Regions from separate parts of the Blautia aquisgranensis genome, predicted to be linked through region 2. Evidence: riboswitches for the same ligand, from Rfam matches in the RefSeq annotation. Region 2 holds a riboswitch; the other holds the start of a gene.
What was found. A riboswitch is a leader RNA that binds a small molecule or an ion and turns the genes downstream of it on or off. The one in region 2 is predicted to bind FMN.

Region 1 (9,709 bases), on a different contig from region 2:
AACCTCCTCCAGAGTAAGGTTTTCAGAAAAGTGGTTGCTGATATAGTCGGTGATAAACAGAAATTTCTCCATATATTCTTTCTGACGGTGAATATCACGGTCTCCGTCCTGCTGATGAAAAGCTTTGTGATTTCTGCCAATATCCACAAAGATTTCCAGGAATTTTGCAATGATGGAAATTTCAGAATAGGTGGTAAAATTCATATATTCATCCTTGATTTCCAACATAAGACGGTGGATGTGTTCATAGACCTGTGGATATTCTTCCTTGGTGACCAGAATGGCAGGACTGAGGAGTGGTGTGATCAGATCTAGCTCTTTTAGCTTGATGTGGTTCAGGCCGGGCTGAAAAATAATCCTTTCTCCTGTAGCCGGAGCAAAGAGCTCGTGAAGTATACAGGGACATATAACAAGAATTTCTCCTTCTTTGATAAGATAATCGTTATGACCGCAGACAACCCGGTAGTCATTAATAATAGGCATGATCACTTCGAATGAGGGATGCCAGTGAGGCGGATAGTTTTCGGCTTCCTCATTGTAATAAAGACAGATCTGGGTATCTGCTTTGTAATCAACGGTTTCATGAATTCCCTGTAAATTATGGATCATATGGACTCCTTTCACACCTAATTATTGCTTTTGATAGCAAATGTTGCTTTTTAATGTTTGTGTGTATAATGTATCAAAAACATGTGTAAATGGCAATATATAACATTGGAAAAATTGAAATAATAAAAACATATGTCAAAATACATAAAAAAGAATATAAAAATCTATTAAAATTGACATATTAAAGAAAATAGTAGCAGATAAATAGCAAGAATTGATAGCAACATGACAAGAATTATGGAGCCAATCACAGGACATTCTGATATTATTGCACTTGCTGTGATTTATGTGGCTCCGCTGTTATGGATGTTAAGTGTTTCATTAAAAGATAATGCAGGCGTAATGGCAGCTCCATTTGCCCTGCCGGAAGTATTTCACTGGGAAAATTACCAGCAGGCATGGACAATGGGTAAGCTTGGAATTGCACTTGTAAACTCAGTACTGGTCTGTGGGATCACACTTGTAGTCAGTCTGTTTTTTGGAGCAATGGCAGCATTTGCCATTGCAAGAATGCGTTGGAAATTATCAGAAGCAGCACACACATTTTTCCTGATCGGAATGATGGTTCCGGTACATTGTATCCTGATTCCGCTGTTCGTACGTTTTGCAGGGCTGGGATTGACTAACTCAAGAGTAGGTCTGATGATCCCGTATATTACGTTTTCCCTTCCGATGACTATTTTCCTTCTGACAGGATTTTTCAAATCTATGCCTGGAGAATTATTTGAGGCAGCAGCCATTGACGGATGTGGAATTTATGGATGCTTTTTCAGAATCGCACTTCCCCTTTGCAGAACAGGATTCTTTGTTTCAGGTCTTATGACATTCGTAGGTAACTGGAATGAGCTGCTGATGGCTATGGTATTTGTCTCAGATCCGGCAAAGAAAACACTGCCTGTAACACTTACATATTTCGTAGGACCATATGCCACAAACTATGTACAGATATTCGCAGCAATCATTATCGCAATTGCACCTACCATTATTGTATACTGCCTGTTCAGTAATCAAATTGTAGAAGGTCTGACTACAGGTGCTGTAAAAGGATGATGTATGAAAGGAATGTGTAAAAGGAGGCTTGTATGAACAGAGACGAGGCAAGAAAGAAAGCACAGGAACTGGTATCCAAAATGACACTGGAAGAAAAAGCCAGTCAGTTAAGATATGATGCGCCGGCTATAAAGAGACTTGGTGTTCCTGCTTATAATTGGTGGAATGAAGGACTTCACGGGGTAGCCAGGGCAGGACAGGCAACTGTATTTCCGCAGGCAATTGGCATGGCTGCCACATTTGACAGAGATTGCGTAGCTGAAATGGCAGATATTGTAGCAACAGAAGGACGTGCAAAATACAATGCATATTCCAGTGAAGAAGACAGAGATATTTATAAAGGACTGACATTCTGGTCCCCCAATGTAAATATTTTCCGTGATCCGAGATGGGGCAGAGGCCATGAAACTTACGGGGAAGATCCGTATCTGACCAAAGAGCTTGGAGTAGCTTTTGTAAAAGCTCTTCAGGGTAATGGAGAAACTATGAAAGCTGCGGCATGTGCAAAGCATTTTGCAGTGCATTCCGGACCGGAAGCGATCAGACATGAGTTTGATGCAAAGGCATCTGCAAAAGATATGGAAGAAACGTATCTGCCTGCATTTGAAAGCCTGGTAGAGGAGGCTGATGTAGAGGCAGTTATGGGAGCATATAACCGCACAAATGGAGAACCCTGCTGTGGAAGCCCTGCTCTGCAGAAAAAACTGAGAGATGACTGGAAGTTCCAGGGACATTTTGTATCAGACTGCTGGGCGATCAGAGATTTCCATGAACATCATATGGTGACTAATACGGCTTATGAGTCAGCAGCACTTGCCATTAATAATGGCTGCGATCTGAACTGTGGAAATACATATCTTCATATTATGAAAGCATATGAAAAGGGGCTTGTCACAGAGGAAAGGATTACAGAATCAGCAGTAAGACTTTTTACTACCAGATATCTTCTTGGGCTATTTGATGGCAGTGAATATGATAATATTTCCTATAGGGAAGTAGAATCAGCAGAACATCTGGCAGTAGCAGAGAAAGCAGCAGCGAAGAGTTTTGTACTTTTGAAGAATAATGGAATTCTTCCATTAAAAAAAGAGGATATCAAAACAATCGGAATTGTGGGACCTAATGCAGACAGCAGAAAGGCTTTGATTGGAAATTATCATGGAACTGCATCCAGATATATTACAATCCAGGAGGGAATCCAGGATTATGTAGGTGAGGATGTGAGAATTCTTAGTTCTGTAGGAAGCGAGTTGTTTAGAGACAGAACAGAACCTCTGGCATTCAGCAGAGATCGTCTTGCGGAAGCTAAGATCGTTGCAGAAAACAGTGATGTGGTGATTCTTTGTGTAGGTCTGGATGAGACACTGGAGGGTGAAGAAGGAGATACCGGAAACAGCTATGCATCCGGAGATAAAGAGAGCCTGAAGCTTCCTCAGTCCCAGATTGATTTAATGGAAGCAATGGCTGGTTCCGGAAAACCGGTGGTTCTTTGTCTGATGGCAGGAAGTGATATTGATATGAGCTATGCAGCAGAGAAATTTGATGCAGTTATGGTTCTGTGGTATCCGGGAAGTCAGGGCGGAAAAGCGGCAGCAAAAATTCTGTTTGGGGAAAACTCCCCATCCGGCAAACTTCCGGTTACCTTTTACGAGAGCCTTGAAGAACTTCCGGAATTTACAGATTATTCCATGAAAGGCAGAACCTATCGTTATATGGAAGGAAAAGCACAGTTCCCCTTTGGATATGGACTTACCTACAGCAATGTAAAAGTAGAAAATGCAGAGGTAAGACAGTGCGGACGTAAGATAACAGTAGAGGCAGAAGTATATAATAAGGGTAATGCAGATACTGAGGAAGTTGTCCAGGTTTATGTAAAAAATCTTGACAGTAAAAATGCAATTCCAAATCCTGCACTGGGAGGATTCCAGAGAATTTTTATAAAAGCAGGAGAACGCAGAAAAGTTATGGTCCCTGTCTGGGAAAAGGCATTTACAGTGGTAGATGAAAATGGAGAACGCGTAGAGGATGGCAGGAAATATGAGATTTTTGCAGGCTGCAGCCAGCCGGATGAAAGAAGTATAGAGCTTACCGGAACAGAACCTGTAAAGATAATCTGGGAGAAAGAAGACTGAGCTTGTGAAATTTGAATTGTTTTATCCGCAGTGGAAAGACCGGGCAGTTACATTCAGCTATGATGATGGCCAGATTTTTGATAGAAGACTGGTTGATATTTTTAATAAATATAATCTGAAAGCAACATTTCATCTGAATTCAGGGACTTTGGATACAGAAGGATTTGTAAAAACACAAGAACTGAAAAGCTTATATCAGGGACATGAAATTGCCTGTCATGGTGTTGCACATGAGTATCCCACACATCTTTCGCAGGAAAGACTGGTTCAGGAATTTTATCAGGACAGATGCAGTCTGGAGAGAGAAACGGGAAGGATTATCAGGGGATGTTCTTATGCGTTTGGAGAATATGACGAAAGGGTCATCAATACCCTGAAGAATCTTGGGTTTGCATACAGTAGGACTGTGGAGTCTACAGAAACTGTGCGCAGTTTTGCAGATTTACGGTAAAGTAACAATCATTCTGATGATTCCGGCAATTGGTTGTTCTGCCTTCGCGTTTGTGTTAAGATCCCATCTTTGACAGTTGTAAGGTGACAAAACGGCTACAAACCCAGTAAATATGGGTGTTGTGGCCGTTTTTCTTTTTGCAGCGATATGTACTATATTATCCTTGCTTTGATTTTATCTGTTTTGTATTCTTGATGAGGGTCCGCATATCTGCTTTAGTAATGAATTCATGATCCGTTCTAAAATCAAATATTTTATGTAAGGCATCGGTTAGTTCGGTTCTTGTATAAGAGGGGATATATCCGCTCGCTGTGTTCAGCAGAGTCATTTGCATAGAGCGTAATGTTTCCAATATCTGGTCTGTTGTATAAAAGTTGACGCTTTGGAGAACTCTACAGACACTTTTCCGGTATGCTGCTTATAAAGTTCTGTTTCTTTTGCTGCCTGTTCCTTTGACCACACCATCAACTTGTATTCATTCCCATCAAACTGTTCCAGAAGGGCATTGTACTTCCCAAGTTTTTTATAAATACATGAAGAGGCTTTTCCGTTTTCTTTGCGGAAAGAACGATAAATATATACATCTTTATTATTTTTACTGCCTGTGATTGCGATATACATGATAAATAAATCCTTTTTTCTTTTATTACACTACACTATTATAAACAAGTACATATAAAAACGTAAAATTTGACATAAAAAATGCAGGTTTTATAAGGCCTGCAGGGTGAGTTTTGATTATTCAACTGTCAAACTCCCGAGAAAAATGTGAAATGCGTAAAATAAAAATTCTGCTTTACAAATAATAGATAAAGTATTAAAATGAACAAAAAGATATCTTCAGGGCAGGGTGAGATTCCCTACCGGCGGTAAAGCCCGCGAGCCGAGAGGCATGATCCGGTGAGATTCCGGGGCCGACAGTACAGTCTGGATGGAAGAAGATGATAGTACAGTTGATTTTTGTATGAATGAATGTAGTATCAGAGCTCTGAGATGGTGATCCATTTCAGAGCTTTTTATGTAGGAAATAATCAGACATTCATTTATCGATCATATGTAACAGATTAATTCCACCCTGCAGATATTTCTGCAGGCTTTTTTTGTATCTGGTACATCGTTTTCGAAATACCAGGCAAAGAACAGGAATAAGAAAGAAGGAATAGAAATGACGGATCAGGAATATATGCTTCGGGCAATTCAGCTGGCCAAAAAAGGAGAAGGCTGGACGAATCCCAATCCGATGGTAGGGGCAGTGATCGTAAAAGACGGAAAGATCATCGGGGAAGGCTATCATAAAAAGTATGGAGAACTTCACGCGGAACGTAATGCAATTGCTTCTCTTACAGAATCAGCAGAAGGTGCGGTGATTTATGTCACGTTGGAGCCTTGCTGTCATCATGGTAAAACACCTCCATGTACGGAAGCGATCATTGAACAGAAGATCAGAAAAGTGGTGATCGGTTCCCGAGATCCGAATCCGAAAGTGGCAGGAAAAGGTGTACAGATGTTAAGGGAAGCCGGTGTAACAGTAGTTGAAGATTTTATGAGAGAAGAATGTGATCAGCTGAACCCGGTGTTTTTCCATTATATTACTACGAAGACTCCTTATGTGGTAATGAAGTATGCCATGACACTGGATGGGAAGATCGCAACGAAAACAGGAGCATCAAAATGGATCACCGGAGAAGCTGCACGAAAAGAAGTACAGCATATGCGGCATCAGTATATGGGGATCATGGCAGGCATTGGAACTGTGCTTGCAGATGATCCGATGTTAAACGTCCGGATAGAAGGCTGGAAAAGTCCTGTCAGGATTGTGTGTGACAGTAAGCTCAGAATCCCGCCGGACAGTCAGATCGTAAAAAGTGCGGAAAAGTACCGGACGATCGTGGCTTATGCAGATCAGAAAAATACAGAAGAGAAAATAAAAATATTACATACCATGGGAGTTGAAACCATTTACTGTCCCGATGAAAAGAATCAGATAGACCTTAAGAAGCTGATGGCAGATCTTGGAAACAGAGGCATTGACAGCATCCTCCTGGAGGGAGGAGGTACATTAAATGACAGTGCACTGCGAGCTGGAATTGTAAAGGAAGTACAGGCTTTTGTGGCACCAAAGTTGTTTGGTGGTGTGGCCGGGAAGACACCGGTAGAGGGTATTGGAGTTGAACTGCCGTCTGAAGCAGTTGAACTGAAATATACAGATATCTGCCAGATCGGTGAGGATATCAGGATAAAATGTCAGGTGTGTGATAAAAAACAGGAGGAATCATGTTTACAGGAATCGTAGAAGAGAAAGGAAAAGTCCGTTATATACAGCTGACAGGGGAATCAGGGATCCTGGCAGTGAAAGCCAGGAAGGTACTGGAAGGCACAAGAATCGGTGACAGCATTGCCGTGAATGGCGTGTGTCTGACAGTTACGTCGATCCAGCCGGACGGATTTACCGCCGATGTGATGGCAGAGACGATCAGAAGAAGCAGTCTTGGCAGCTGCAAAACCGGAAGCCAGGTAAACCTGGAACGAGCAATGGCTGCAGATGGCAGGTTCGGGGGACACATAGTAAGTGGCCATATTGATGGGACTGGTGTGATACGTTCCATGCTCCGGGAAGAAAATGCCATCTGGGTATCGATTGAGACATCACCACAGATTTTGCATCTGATCGTGGAAAAAGGATCAATCTGCATTGATGGGATCAGCCTGACAGTTGCAAGGATTGATGAAGCTGGTTTTCAAGTGTCGGTCATTCCACATACAGGAGAAGAAACAACTCTTTTGGAAAAAATGCCGGGGGATCTGGTTAATCTGGAAAATGATGTGATCGGAAAATACGTAGAAAAACTGCTTGGCATCAGAAAAAACGAAGAAGAGAAAAAAGAATCCGGAATTACGATGGAGTTTCTTGAAGAATTCGGATTTTAGAACAGGAGGATATATAGTATGTCACAAAACTATCAGTACAATACAATTGAAGAGGCACTTAGGGATCTTAAGGAAGGGAAAATAGTTCTGGTCACAGATGATCCGGACAGAGAAAATGAGGGAGATCTGATATGTGCGGCAGAGTTTGCGACCAGGGAAAATATTAATTTCATGGCGACCTATGCAAAGGGTCTTATCTGTACACCGATGAGTGCGGAACTTGCAGCGAGATTGAATTTTCCACCGATGGTTGCTGAAAATACGGACAATCACAGTACAGCATTTACCGTGGCAGTGGATCACGCAGATACAACGACCGGTATCTCAGCAGCAGAGCGCTCCTATACCATTATGAAGTGTGTGGATGATGAGTCGAAACCGGAGGATTTCAGAAGACCAGGACATGTATTTCCACTTATTTCCAGAAAAGGCGGGGTTCTGGTACGGAATGGCCATACAGAGGCAACGACAGATCTTATGAGACTTGCCGGGCTGAAAGAATGTGGTGTGTGCTGTGAAGTTATGAAAGAAGATGGCACGATGATGCGTACATCACAGCTATGGGAAATGGCAAAAGAGCATAACCTTACATTTATTACCATCCGTGATCTGCAGGATTATATAAGAATACATGAAAAGCATGTAAAGGAGGAAGCAGCTGCAAACCTCCCAACACAGTACGGTGATTTTAAAATGTATGGATATATCAATGACATTACAGGAGAGCACCATCTGGCACTGGTAAAAGGTGATATAGGAGATGGTGAGGATGTGCTTTGCCGGGTACATTCGGAGTGTCTGACAGGGGATGCATTCGGATCGCTCAGATGTGATTGCGGCTTGCAGCTGCAGACAGCAATGCGCCAGGTAGAGTCGGAAGGCAGAGGAATCATTCTGTATATGAGACAGGAAGGCAGAGGAATCGGACTGATCAATAAGATCAAAGCATATGCGCTTCAGGAACAGGGATACGATACTGTGGAGGCTAATGTGAAGTTAGGATTTGCACCGGATCTCAGAGAGTACTGGGTCGGGGCACAGATACTGTCAGACCTTGGTGTGAAATCATTAAGATTACTGACAAATAACCCGGATAAAGTTTATGGACTTGGTGAATTCGGGCTGAAGATCAATGAGAGAGTACCTCTGGAGATTCCGGTACAAAAGTATGACCGGAAATATATGAAGACGAAGCAGGAAAAGATGGGTCATATTTTTAAAGAAATAAATTTATAAAAAACAGCAAATATCAGGAGGAAGAAAAAATGAGACAGATCAATTTAGTAGAAGGAAAAGTAGTAGCACCGGAGGGAATGAAGGTTGGTATCGTGGCAGCGAGATTCAATGAGATCATTGTGAATAAATTATTGGGAGGGGCAGTCGACGGACTGGTAAGACATGGAGTAGAAGAAGAGAATATTACTGCAGCATGGGTACCGGGAGCATTTGAGATTCCGATTACAGCACAGAAAATGGCGCAGTCAGGAAAATATGATGCAATTATCTGCGTGGGAGCTGTCATCCGTGGAGATACTTCACATTATGATCTGGTATGCAATGAATCTGCTAAGGGGATCGCACAGGTTGAACTTGCAACAGGAATCCCGGTCTTATTCGGAGTGATCACGACTGAAAATATCGAGCAGGCTATTGCGCGTGCAGGAAGCAAAGCGGGAAATAAAGGTTATGACTGCGCGTTATCTGCAATCGAGATGGTCAATCTGATGAAGCAGCTCTAAAAGACAGGAAAATAAATGATGACAAAAACGATCATATTCGATTATGATGGAACGATCCATAATACCCTTGGAATCTATGAACCGGCATTTCGTGAAACCTATCAGTGGCTGACAAAACAGAAGGCTGCAGAAGAACGGGAGATAGGCTCGGCGGAAATTGCCGGATGGCTGGGACTTAACAGTAAGGAAATGTGGAATACATTTTTGCCGGAGCTGGATCAGAGCTATAAAGAGCAGGCAAGCAGGATGGTAGGAGACCTGATGGTAAGACAGATCAGGAAACATAAGGCAGTGTGGTATCCGGGAGCAGAGGAGATGCTAACAGCTTTGAAGAACCGGAGATATCATCTTGTGATCTTAAGTAACTGTAAAGCTTCATATCGTGAGGCACACTGGAAGGAATTTGGGATGGAACGATGGTTTGACCGTTTTTATGACTGTGAATCATACGGATTCCGTCCAAAGACAGAAATTGTGCAGGAAATCATCCGGGAATATGCAGGCCCTTATCTGGTGGTCGGAGACAGAAGGCAGGATCTGGAATGTGCCAGAGCCTGCAAAAGCCCTTTTATAGGATGCCTGTATGGATATGGTGAGAAAGGGGAACTGAATGGGGCAGATCATCTTGCAGAACATATAGAGGATATACTGCAGCTGGTGATATAATTTTTGTAATATAAAAATCTGAAGGAAAAAAGTTAAAATTAAGTACTTCTGTAAAATAAAAGAAAACGCCAGGGTATTGTTGAGAAAGTATATTGCTTTATGATATACTCTGATAAAAATGTTACAACAGAGAA
Region 2 (9,709 bases):
GTGGTATTATCATAATTGAATCAACTGCGAAGCAGTTATTCGGTTATGATAAGCAAGCAGTGGATAAGGATGGTTTTATCCGCCAGACATGCCATGCAGATAAAAGAAAACAGATACTCTGCTGTGACGGCAGGGTATCTGTTTTGGCAAATAAAAATATATGAGGTGTGTTTATGAAATTTCGCACAAAACTGATTTTGGGTTTTTCCATTGTAATATTTTTTATATCGGCAATCCTGGGTATAGTCTGCTATAACTATAATTCAAAAAGGCTATCTGAAAAAGCAGCTCAAAGCCTGAAATTCTATTCCAGGCAGACAGCTGCTAATGTTGATTTTACAGTAGATTCCATGAAGCATGTGACAGATTATATCCTGTCAGAACAGGATATGCTCAATGCAATGAAAACATTGCCGAAATATTATGAAAAAGGCAATTATGGATTTGGTAAAACGATAAAACATAATGATCTTCTGGATACCTTAAATATAGGACTTGCCATGTACTATATCGACAGTAATTTTTACAGGGTGATCATTTTTAATGAGTTCGGAGATGTGGCATCCAGTACAAATACCGGTTCCAAGCTTACCAATAAGGCAAGGAATATATCCGACATCAAATGGCTGAATTCAGCAACCAGAATGCATGGTAAACCGATCCTGATAGCACCACATATGGATGGCTGGGGAATCAGGGAAAGCGAGGAAGTTTTTTCCCTGGCAAGAAAAGTTCAGGGTGGAGATTTCGGATATATTGAAGTTCAGTATGCTACGGATGAACTGAAGGATATATTTGAGATTCCGGATTCCGATATTAAAGTTGTGGCATTTCTTCCGGGAGGAGAAATCTTGTATCAGTCCGAGGGCCTGACCGATGATCTGGTAAGCTATATAAAAAAACATCCGGAAGTAACAAAAATGGATTCTATTACCGTTTCTTCAGACACAAGCATGTGGGCATCAGCATCAGAGATATCCGATAATTATGGGATTCGTGTGGTTGCCCTGGAGGAAAAAACAGAGATCATTGCGGGGATGAAAGAGGCTGTGATGATCGCTCTGGGAATGGCTATAGGCTGCTTTGTGATCTCCATGGGAGTGGTAATCTTTATTGCCAGCAAGCTTTCCAGGCCGTTGACTGTGTTAAAGGATCAGATGGAAAATACAGGAATCGAGAATATGGATGCAGAGCTTGTGGTACCGAATACAGATGATGAGGTTCAGGCAGTAGGAATCGCATACCAGAATCTGATGCACAGACTGAACGAATCCATTGTAAAAGAAAGACGAATGTCATTGCTTCAGCTTCAGGCACAGTTCGATACCCTGCAGGCGCAGGTCAATCCACATTTTCTTTACAATGTGCTCAATGTAATATCAAGCAGAGGCATTATGGACGGTGATGAGGAAATCTGCGAGATCTGCGGCTGTCTGGCAGCTATGCTCAGGTATTCCACGAACACAAAGGAGAGATATGCAACAGTAGAAAAGGAGCTGGAGTATCTTGAACGTTATATTTTTCTGCTGAAATCCAGATATGAACATCGGTTGGAAGTGGAAGTGGATTGTGAGGAATCCGTAAAACAGGAGCAGCTTCCCAAAATTGTGCTGCAGCAGCTGGTAGAGAACAGCATACAGCACGGATATAATAACAGCAAAAATATCATGAAAATTTACGTACATGGCTGGAGAGATGAAACAGGCTGGTACTTTGAAGTCCGGGATAACGGACAGGGTACCACGGAAGAAGTGCGTGAAGAGTTAAACAAAAAAATGAGAAAAATCCGGAAAAAGATCATGTCCAGAGGAAGCAGTATAGAATTGGAAATCGGAGGTATGGGGCTGGCGAATACCTATGCAAGAATGTTTCTTGTGTACAATGGAAGAGCAGTATTCCGGATACGAAACCTTGAAGAGGGATTAAGTGTCATCATAGGGGTATCGGAAAAGGAGGATGAAGCCGATGTATCAGGTGATGATTGTTGATGATGAGCCGATGGCAGCCAGTCTGATCGTCAACATTATAAAACGAAAATACAGTAATTTTGATATCATGGGAACTGCCTATGACGGTGAGGAAGCACTGGAACTGATGGAGAAAAAAGGAGAACCGGATGTTCTGATCACAGATATCCAGATGCCGGTGATGAATGGACTGAAGCTTGTAGAAGAGACAAAGAAACGTTATCCGGAAGTGCTCAGTGTGATAGTCAGCGGATATCAGGAATTTGAATATGCGAAGCAGGCTATCGCATTTGGGGTGTGTGATTATATCCTGAAACCGATCGTGCCGTCAGAGTTTGCCAAGCTGATCAAAAAGATTGAAGAGAAGCTGAGACAGAAATATTACAAGGAACGGAACGTTCTTATGCACAGGATGGTAAATGAGCTTCCTGTAGATGAAAAAGCTCTCAGAAGATACTTTCAGTCGGAAAATTACTACGGGGCGATCGTCAGGCTGAACGGACTTCCAAGCCGCTATGGGGAGCGCGGAAGAAAAGAGATCTTTTCGGATATCAATGAGATGATACTGGCTTATGGCCGTGACACACAGGAGACCTTATATCTCTGTCCGGGCGAGATCGTCAGTGATGTGGATTATGAACAGATGATCCGCAGACGTATTGGAAAGGAGCAGCCGGAAGCTGCGTATGTTACTACCATCATCCGCCGAAAATCTGTTCCTGTGGGTCAGATCGGAGAAATGGTCCGGGAGCTTTACCGTAAGCTGGACGCCTCAATCATTCTGGGAAAAAATCAGACTCTGATCATTGAAGAGACAGATGGAGGACAGAGTACAGGGGCGCCCGGCAGAGATTATGAGTATCTGGAAGAGCTGGAATATCTTGCAGGAAAACAGAAGTATGACCGTCTCCAGAAAAAAACGGAGGAACTGATCCGCAAATGGGTAAAAGAAGAACATACCCAGCTCTGGATCGAAGGACGTGTTCGGCAGATCGGTTATCTGCTCCAACGCTACGATGCCGGAAACTGGGATTACCGTGAGACAGAATTTCTTATGGATGACATTTTCTCTACAGCAGAAAATGTGGAGCAGCTTTGCAGCGGGATATCTGATATTTTCTTTAAGGATGTGCATGAGGAGACGGCTTCTGCGCAGAAAACAGATACAGAGGAATATTTTGAGAGTGTGAAAAAATATATCCAAAAGCATATGTCGGAACAGCTTTCCCTGCACAGTGTGAGCAAGGCTGTAGGTGTTTCACAGACATATTTAAGCCGGCTTTTCCGCAAGTATGAGGATGCGTCATTTAATACGTATCTTACCGCGCTTCGAATGGAAAAGGCGAAAAAGCTTCTTCTCCGTGAGGAAAAGATGTATGTAAAGGATGTAGCAGAGCAGGTAGGTTATAAAGATCAGTTTTATTTCAGCCGGATTTTTTATTCCTATACAGGAGTAAGGCCGTCAGAATACGTGGAAAAAGAAACAATTGAAACAATATAAAAAATGGAGGGCAAAGGTATGCTGTACCATAATGGGGAAAAACTGACAGAGGAGAAATTTCAGAATCCGGGAAGCGAGTACCGGGCAGCACCGTTCTGGGCATGGAACTGCAAAATGACAGAGGCGGAGATCGACAATACACTGGAGGCATTAAAGGCCATGGGAATGGGCGGCGGACATATTCACTGCCGTACAGGAATGGACAACCCATATATGAGCGAGGAATTTCTGAATCTGGTGAAGTATGCCTGGAAACAGAGCAGGGAAAAAGATATGCTCACCTGGCTTTATGATGAAGATCGCTGGCCGTCAGGAGCAGGCGGCGGACTGGTAACGAAAGATCATAAATACAGGATCCGTTTTCTTCTTTTTACACCGGAACGCCAGGAGGGAAAAAAGATCGAAAACAGCGAGCTGCGTTCTTCCGGACAGGCGGTAAGAAGCAACGAGAGAACTTTTCTCGGAAGATATCAGGTGCGTCTTGAGGGCGGGTATCTGGCCGAGTATGAAAAGATCAGCGAGGATGCACAGCTGAAAGATGGATTTGCGGAGTGGTTTGCATATCTTGAGGTGTCCGGTGACAATCCGTGGTTCAATAACGAAGCGTATCTGAATACCCTGGACAAAGAGGCTGTAAAGCGTTTTATTCAGGTGACACATGAAAAATATTTTGAAAATCTGGGAGAGGAATTCGGAAAAACAGTTCCTGCGATCTTTACAGACGAACCGCAGTTTTCTCATAAAGAATGCCTGGATTTTGCAGAAGAGAAAAAGGATGTGACGATTCCGTATACGGATGATCTGGATGAAACCTTTCAGGCTGCATACGGACACAGTCTGCTTGAACATCTGCCGGAGCTGTTCTGGGAGCTACCGGGAGAAGCAGTTTCCCGGATTCGATATGAGTATCATGACCATATTGCAGAGCGTTTCGCAGATGCTTTTGCAGATACCATCGGTGGATGGTGCAAGGAGCATGGAATTGCACTGACCGGACATATGATGGAAGAGCCGACTCTGGAGACACAGACAGCAGCACTTGGTGAGGCGATGCGTTCTTATCGTTCTTTTGAGATTCCGGGAATCGACATGCTCTGTGACAGAAGAGAGCTTTCTACCGCGAAACAGGCAGAAAGCGCGGTTCATCAGTTTGGAAGAGAGGCCATGACCAGCGAGCTCTATGGAGTTACAAACTGGGATTTTGATTTCCGTGGACATAAGCTTCAGGGTGACTGGCAGGCAGCACTTGGTGTAACCGTCCGTGTTCCGCATCTGACCTGGACTTCCATGGCCGGTGAGGCGAAGCGAGATTATCCGGCATCCATCAGTTATCAGTCACCATGGTATAAAGAATATCCTCTTGTGGAGAATTATTTTGCCAGAGTGAATACAGCACTGACAAGAGGTATTCCGCATGTGAAGCTTGCTGTGATCCATCCGGTAGAGTCCTATTGGCTTTTCTGGGGACCGAAGGAGCAGACAGCACCGATCCGTGAGGAGATGGATGAGAACTTTATTCACATGATCGACTGGCTGCTTTATGGGACAGTGGATTTTGATTTTATCTCAGAATCTCTGCTTCCGGACCTGAATAAGGGACAGAAGGATGAGAAGCTTCTGAAGGTCGGAGCTATGAAATATGACACGGTGCTTGTTCCTAATTGTCTGACACTTAGAAACTCCACACTGGAGATCCTGGAGAAATTTAAGGCAAGAGGCGGCCGCGTGATCTTTGCGGGACAGCTTCCGAAATATGCAGATGCCTATCCGTCTGACCGGGGAACGAAGCTGGCAGAAAAATGCGAGACAGTAGCATTCAGCAAGTATCGTCTTCTGGAAGCTGTAAAAGCTGCAAGAGATATCGAGATTCTGGAGGCAGATGGAAAACCATCCACAAATCTGATCTATCAGATGCGTGAGGAAGGGGAGAACCGCTGGCTGTTCCTGTGTCATGTGAACCGTACAGAGAAGGTTTCAGATGCCTGCATTGTGATCAATGAGCTGCAGGAGCGTAAGAAAAATCAGGATCTTCCAAGAGAAGAGAAGCTTCGTATCCAGATTCGTGGTTTATGGAAAGTAACGGTATATGATGCCATGACCGGAAAAATCTATCCGGTGACAGCAAAGTACCATAAAGGGGACACTGTTCTGAAACGCAGCATGTTCGACCATGACAGCCTGCTTCTCTGGCTGGAACCTCTGACAGAAGCAGAAGTGAAGAAACTTATTTTAGAGAGAAAGAGCTGTTCTGCCGGTGCATGCGAAGTATCAGGTTTCGGATATGAGCTTCCGATTTCTGATCAGGTGGAGATCGTACGAAGCGAACCGAATGTAAGTATTCTGGATCTTGCAGAGTATGCTTTTGACGGAGGTGAATGGAAGCCGGAGGAAGAGATCCTGCGTATTGATAACCGTTTCCGTGAAAAGCTTGGTTATCCGCTCCGTATGGAGGCTTTTGCACAGCCATGGACCAATGATAAGGTGGAAGGATTTGAGCATACACTGTCTCTTAAATTCCACATTCATACAGAAGCAGATCTGAAAGGAACTTTCCTGGCTATGGAGAATGATGAGAAGACGAAGATCTTCTTGGATGAGAAAACTGTGGAAAACAAGGCAGAAGGCTGGTATGTGGATCACTGCATCCGCAAAGTTCCAATGCCGGATATGGAAGCAGGTGAGCATGAGCTGATCGTGGAGATTCCTTATAATTCCAAGGTAAATATTGAAGCAATGTTCCTTCTGGGAGAATTTTCCGTGAAGGTTGTGGGACGGGATCAGGTGTTTGGAGAAGTGCAGCATAAGGCTGCATTCAGTGATCTCACAGCACAGGGCTATCCGTTCTACGGTGGAAATGTGACTTATAAGATTCCGTTTGTCAGCACCGGCGGCGAGGTGACAGTGCGCGAAAACATGTTCCGAGCACCGGTTCTCAAGGCTTCCGTTGATGGAAAGGAAGCCGGTTACATTGCGTTTTCTCCGTATGAATTATCTCTCGGAGAGCTGGAAGCCGGCGAGCATGAGCTGGAGCTGACTGTGTTCGGAAACAGAGTGAACACTTTCGGAACTCTGCATAACTGCGATCAGAAAGAGGACTGGTACGGACCAAACGCATGGAGAACAACCGGTGATCTCTGGGCGTATGAATACCAGCTGAAACCAACAGGACTTCTCAAGGCACCGGTGCTTATGAAAAAATAGGGTTGTAATTACTGAATAAGTGCGTTATAATGACCACAGAAAAGAAAATTTCTTCGGGGCAGGGTGCAATTCCCTACCGGCGGTATAGTCCGCGACCCGCTTCGGCGGCTGATCTGGTGAAATTCCAGGACCGACAGTAAAGTCTGGATGAGAGAAGAACGCGCAGTATTTTTAAACGTGATCAATACCCCGGGAAGAAGTTCCCGGGGCTTTTTATGTCAGGAAATATTTTTCCGGCATAAAGATTTCTTGTAGAAATTTTCTTTGGAATATTTCGAAAGAAGGAGAGAGAATTATGAGTGAACAGGTATTACAGAGAGGAAATGCCATGGAAAGGAGCAGAACAAGGACGATTGCCCAGGTAGCTATGCTTGGTGCTGTCGCAGGAGTATTAATGAATCTGGAATTTCCGATTCCGTTCCTTGCGCCGTCTTTTTATCAGCTTGACTTTTCCGAGGTGCCGGTTATGGTAGGAACTTTTGCCATGGGACCGGTGGCAGGTATTCTCATTGAGCTTGTGAAGATTCTCGTACATCTTGTGACTAAGGGAACCATGACAGCAGGTGTCGGTGATGTGGCCAACTTCCTTTTTGGATGTGCTTATGTAGTGCCGGCAGGACTGATCTACCGTTTCCGTCATAAGAAGAGCAGAGCACATGCAGTTGCAGGTATGGCAGTGGGAACGATCCTGACATCAATTCTTGCATGCTTTATCAATGCATTCGTATTGCTTCCGGCCTATGGTAAGGCTTTTGGAATGCCGATCGAGACCTTTATCCAGATGGGAAGTGCTGTACACAGCTCTGTAAACGGATTGCTTACATTTGCGCTGCTGATCATTGCACCGTTTAATATCTTCAAGTATGCAGTAACCTCCCTGATCGTATTTGTGATCTACAAGAAGATCCGTGTTGTGCTGAAGGGTGACTGATAAAATAAATAAAGCAAAAGTGCCATGTAACTGGTAGCTGCCATCTGGCAGCAAGGTTACATGGCACTTTTGTTTTATACGGCTTGTTGTATTGCTATGCAGCTCTTTCGGCATTTTTCATAATGCCGAGCTCTCTTCTGGCAAAAATAACTGCAAGTACGAAAGCAGCAGTATCTGCGATCGGACCTGCGTACATGACACCGTCGATTCCCATGAAAAGCGGGAAGATGATGATCAGCGGCAGCAGGAAGATCACCTGTCTTGTGAGGGACATGACAATACCCAGCTTTGCCTTACCGATGGAGGTAAAGAATCCGGAGGACATAGGCTGGATACCGTTGGCAAAGGTCATCAGCATGAAGATCTTGAGATAACGTTCTGCAAACTGGAAGTACAGGTCGCTTCCGTTTCCGAAGATGCTTACGATCTGATGTGGGAAAAACTGGAAGCAGATAAAAAATATCGTTGCGATCACAGTACATAAGGTCACAGAATAGCGATATGTCTGACGTACACGGCTGTAATTTTCGGCACCGTAGTTAAAGCCCCAGATGGGCTGGGAACCCTGCGATATTCCGATACAGATAGCCATGAATACCTGGTTGACTTTTGAGATGATACCAACGCAGGCGATGGGAATATCACTTCCATAAACAGAAGCTGCGCCATAATGACGAAGGATATTGTTCATGACGATCTGGACGGCAGCCATGGCGATCTGATTGATACATGCCGCAAGTCCCAGGGAAAAGATCATGGACAGATTTTGCATTTGGGGGATCAGCATGGAACGGTCAAGATACATTTTTCGCAGTCTTGCGAAATAGAAGATGACCAGTAATCCGGAAACCATCTGTCCGATCACGGTTGCCCATGCAGCGCCCTTGATGCCCCACCCGAATCCGAAGATAAAAAGTGGATCCAGGATCGTATTGATAATGGCACCGATCAGTGTACAGGTCATGGAGTATGTGGGGCTTCGGTCTGCACGGACCAGATGATTGCCGCCGGTACTCAGAACATAAAACGGGAGACCGATGGCTGTGATTCCCATATAGTCAATGGCATATGGCATTACATCCGGCGTTCCGCCAAAAAAAGTGAGCAGTGGCTTCAGGAACAGAAGAACGATCATTGCGATCACTGCGCCGAAGAGCACCAGTGAGGAAAGTCCGGTTCCTGCGATAGAGCTGGCTTTTTTTTCATGGCCTGCACCCATTTCCAGGTTATAATTGGAGGCACTTCCGATACCAAGGAGAAGTGCTGCCGCTGTGGAGATGATCGTTACCGGAAAAGCGATATTGGTAGCCGCATTTCCAAGCATTCCCACCCCCTGCCCGATAAAAATCTGATCGACAATATTATAAAGGGCACTGACCAGCATACTGATGATCGCGGGAATGGCGAATTTTGCGATCAGGCTGCCTACGGGAGCTGTTCCCAGGGGATTCCCAGCCTGAGTGGCAGTTGTCTGGTTTTTCAATTTTTTTCCTTCTTTCTTAGTAGATATTGCGTAATAAAAGACAGCATTTTTGCAGAAGCAGAAAGGCTGTCAAAGTGTAATTGTACGTTGAGTATAACATTTTTTTCAGATGAGTGAAAGCATAAAATTGACCTTTCTTCTGAGATGGGCTACAATGTTTTTATGAAATTTCAGCAGAAAATATTTCGGAAGGAGCTTTTTTAAGATGGGTAAGATCAACAGTGTAAAAAAACTTACAGACAATAAATTCGTGAATCTTTACGGGGTGGATGCGACCAGTGTACATAACACACCGGTTTCTTATTTTGTGGCTTCCAGAGCGAAGAGTGTAGAAGATATGAAGCTTTCTACAAGGGAGAATCACCCGGATGGCGTGATCATCTACAGTGTTTACGGTGAGAATCATGATAAAGTAGTTCTGATCCGTCAGTACCGCTACACGATAGGGGGATATATTTATGAATTTCCGGCAGGCCTGGTGGAGCCGGGCGAGGATTTTCATGAGAGTGCAGTGCGGGAGCTTTTTGAGGAAACAGGACTGAAGCTTGATCCGCTGAAGGTTGATGAGGCTTTTGAGAAGCCGTACTTTACGACGATCGGAATGACAGATGAGTCCTGTGCAACTG

Region 1: it holds a riboswitch for FMN, as region 2 does, so the genes downstream of both, ribD (bifunctional diaminohydroxyphosphoribosylaminopyrimidine deaminase/5-amino-6-(5-phosphoribosylamino)uracil reductase RibD) here and WMO28_RS03505 (ECF transporter S component) in region 2, are expected to answer to the same signal.

Annotation. Positions count from the first base shown of each region.
Region 1 covers NZ_JBBMEJ010000001.1:89,656-99,364, reverse strand. Annotated here, with positions in the region: gene WMO28_RS00495 (helix-turn-helix domain-containing protein) at 1-609, opposite strand, end outside; gene WMO28_RS00490 (carbohydrate ABC transporter permease) at 835-1,659, shown strand; gene WMO28_RS00485 (glycoside hydrolase family 3 C-terminal domain-containing protein) at 1,692-3,791, shown strand; gene WMO28_RS00480 (polysaccharide deacetylase family protein) at 3,796-4,242, shown strand; partial or broken gene WMO28_RS00475 (IS1634 family transposase) at 4,618-4,863, opposite strand; FMN riboswitch at 5,075-5,189, shown strand; gene ribD (bifunctional diaminohydroxyphosphoribosylaminopyrimidine deaminase/5-amino-6-(5-phosphoribosylamino)uracil reductase RibD) at 5,408-6,535, shown strand; gene ribE (riboflavin synthase) at 6,517-7,170, shown strand; gene WMO28_RS00460 (bifunctional 3,4-dihydroxy-2-butanone-4-phosphate synthase/GTP cyclohydrolase II) at 7,189-8,406, shown strand; gene ribH (6,7-dimethyl-8-ribityllumazine synthase) at 8,436-8,909, shown strand; gene WMO28_RS00450 (HAD family hydrolase) at 8,925-9,575, shown strand.
Region 2 covers NZ_JBBMEJ010000003.1:1,790-11,498, forward strand. Annotated here, with positions in the region: gene WMO28_RS03490 (sensor histidine kinase) at 174-1,988, shown strand; gene WMO28_RS03495 (response regulator) at 1,966-3,468, shown strand; gene WMO28_RS03500 (glycosyl hydrolase) at 3,487-6,669, shown strand; FMN riboswitch at 6,715-6,832, shown strand; gene WMO28_RS03505 (ECF transporter S component) at 6,965-7,600, shown strand; gene WMO28_RS03510 (MATE family efflux transporter) at 7,695-9,083, opposite strand; gene WMO28_RS03515 (NUDIX domain-containing protein) at 9,289-9,709, shown strand, end outside.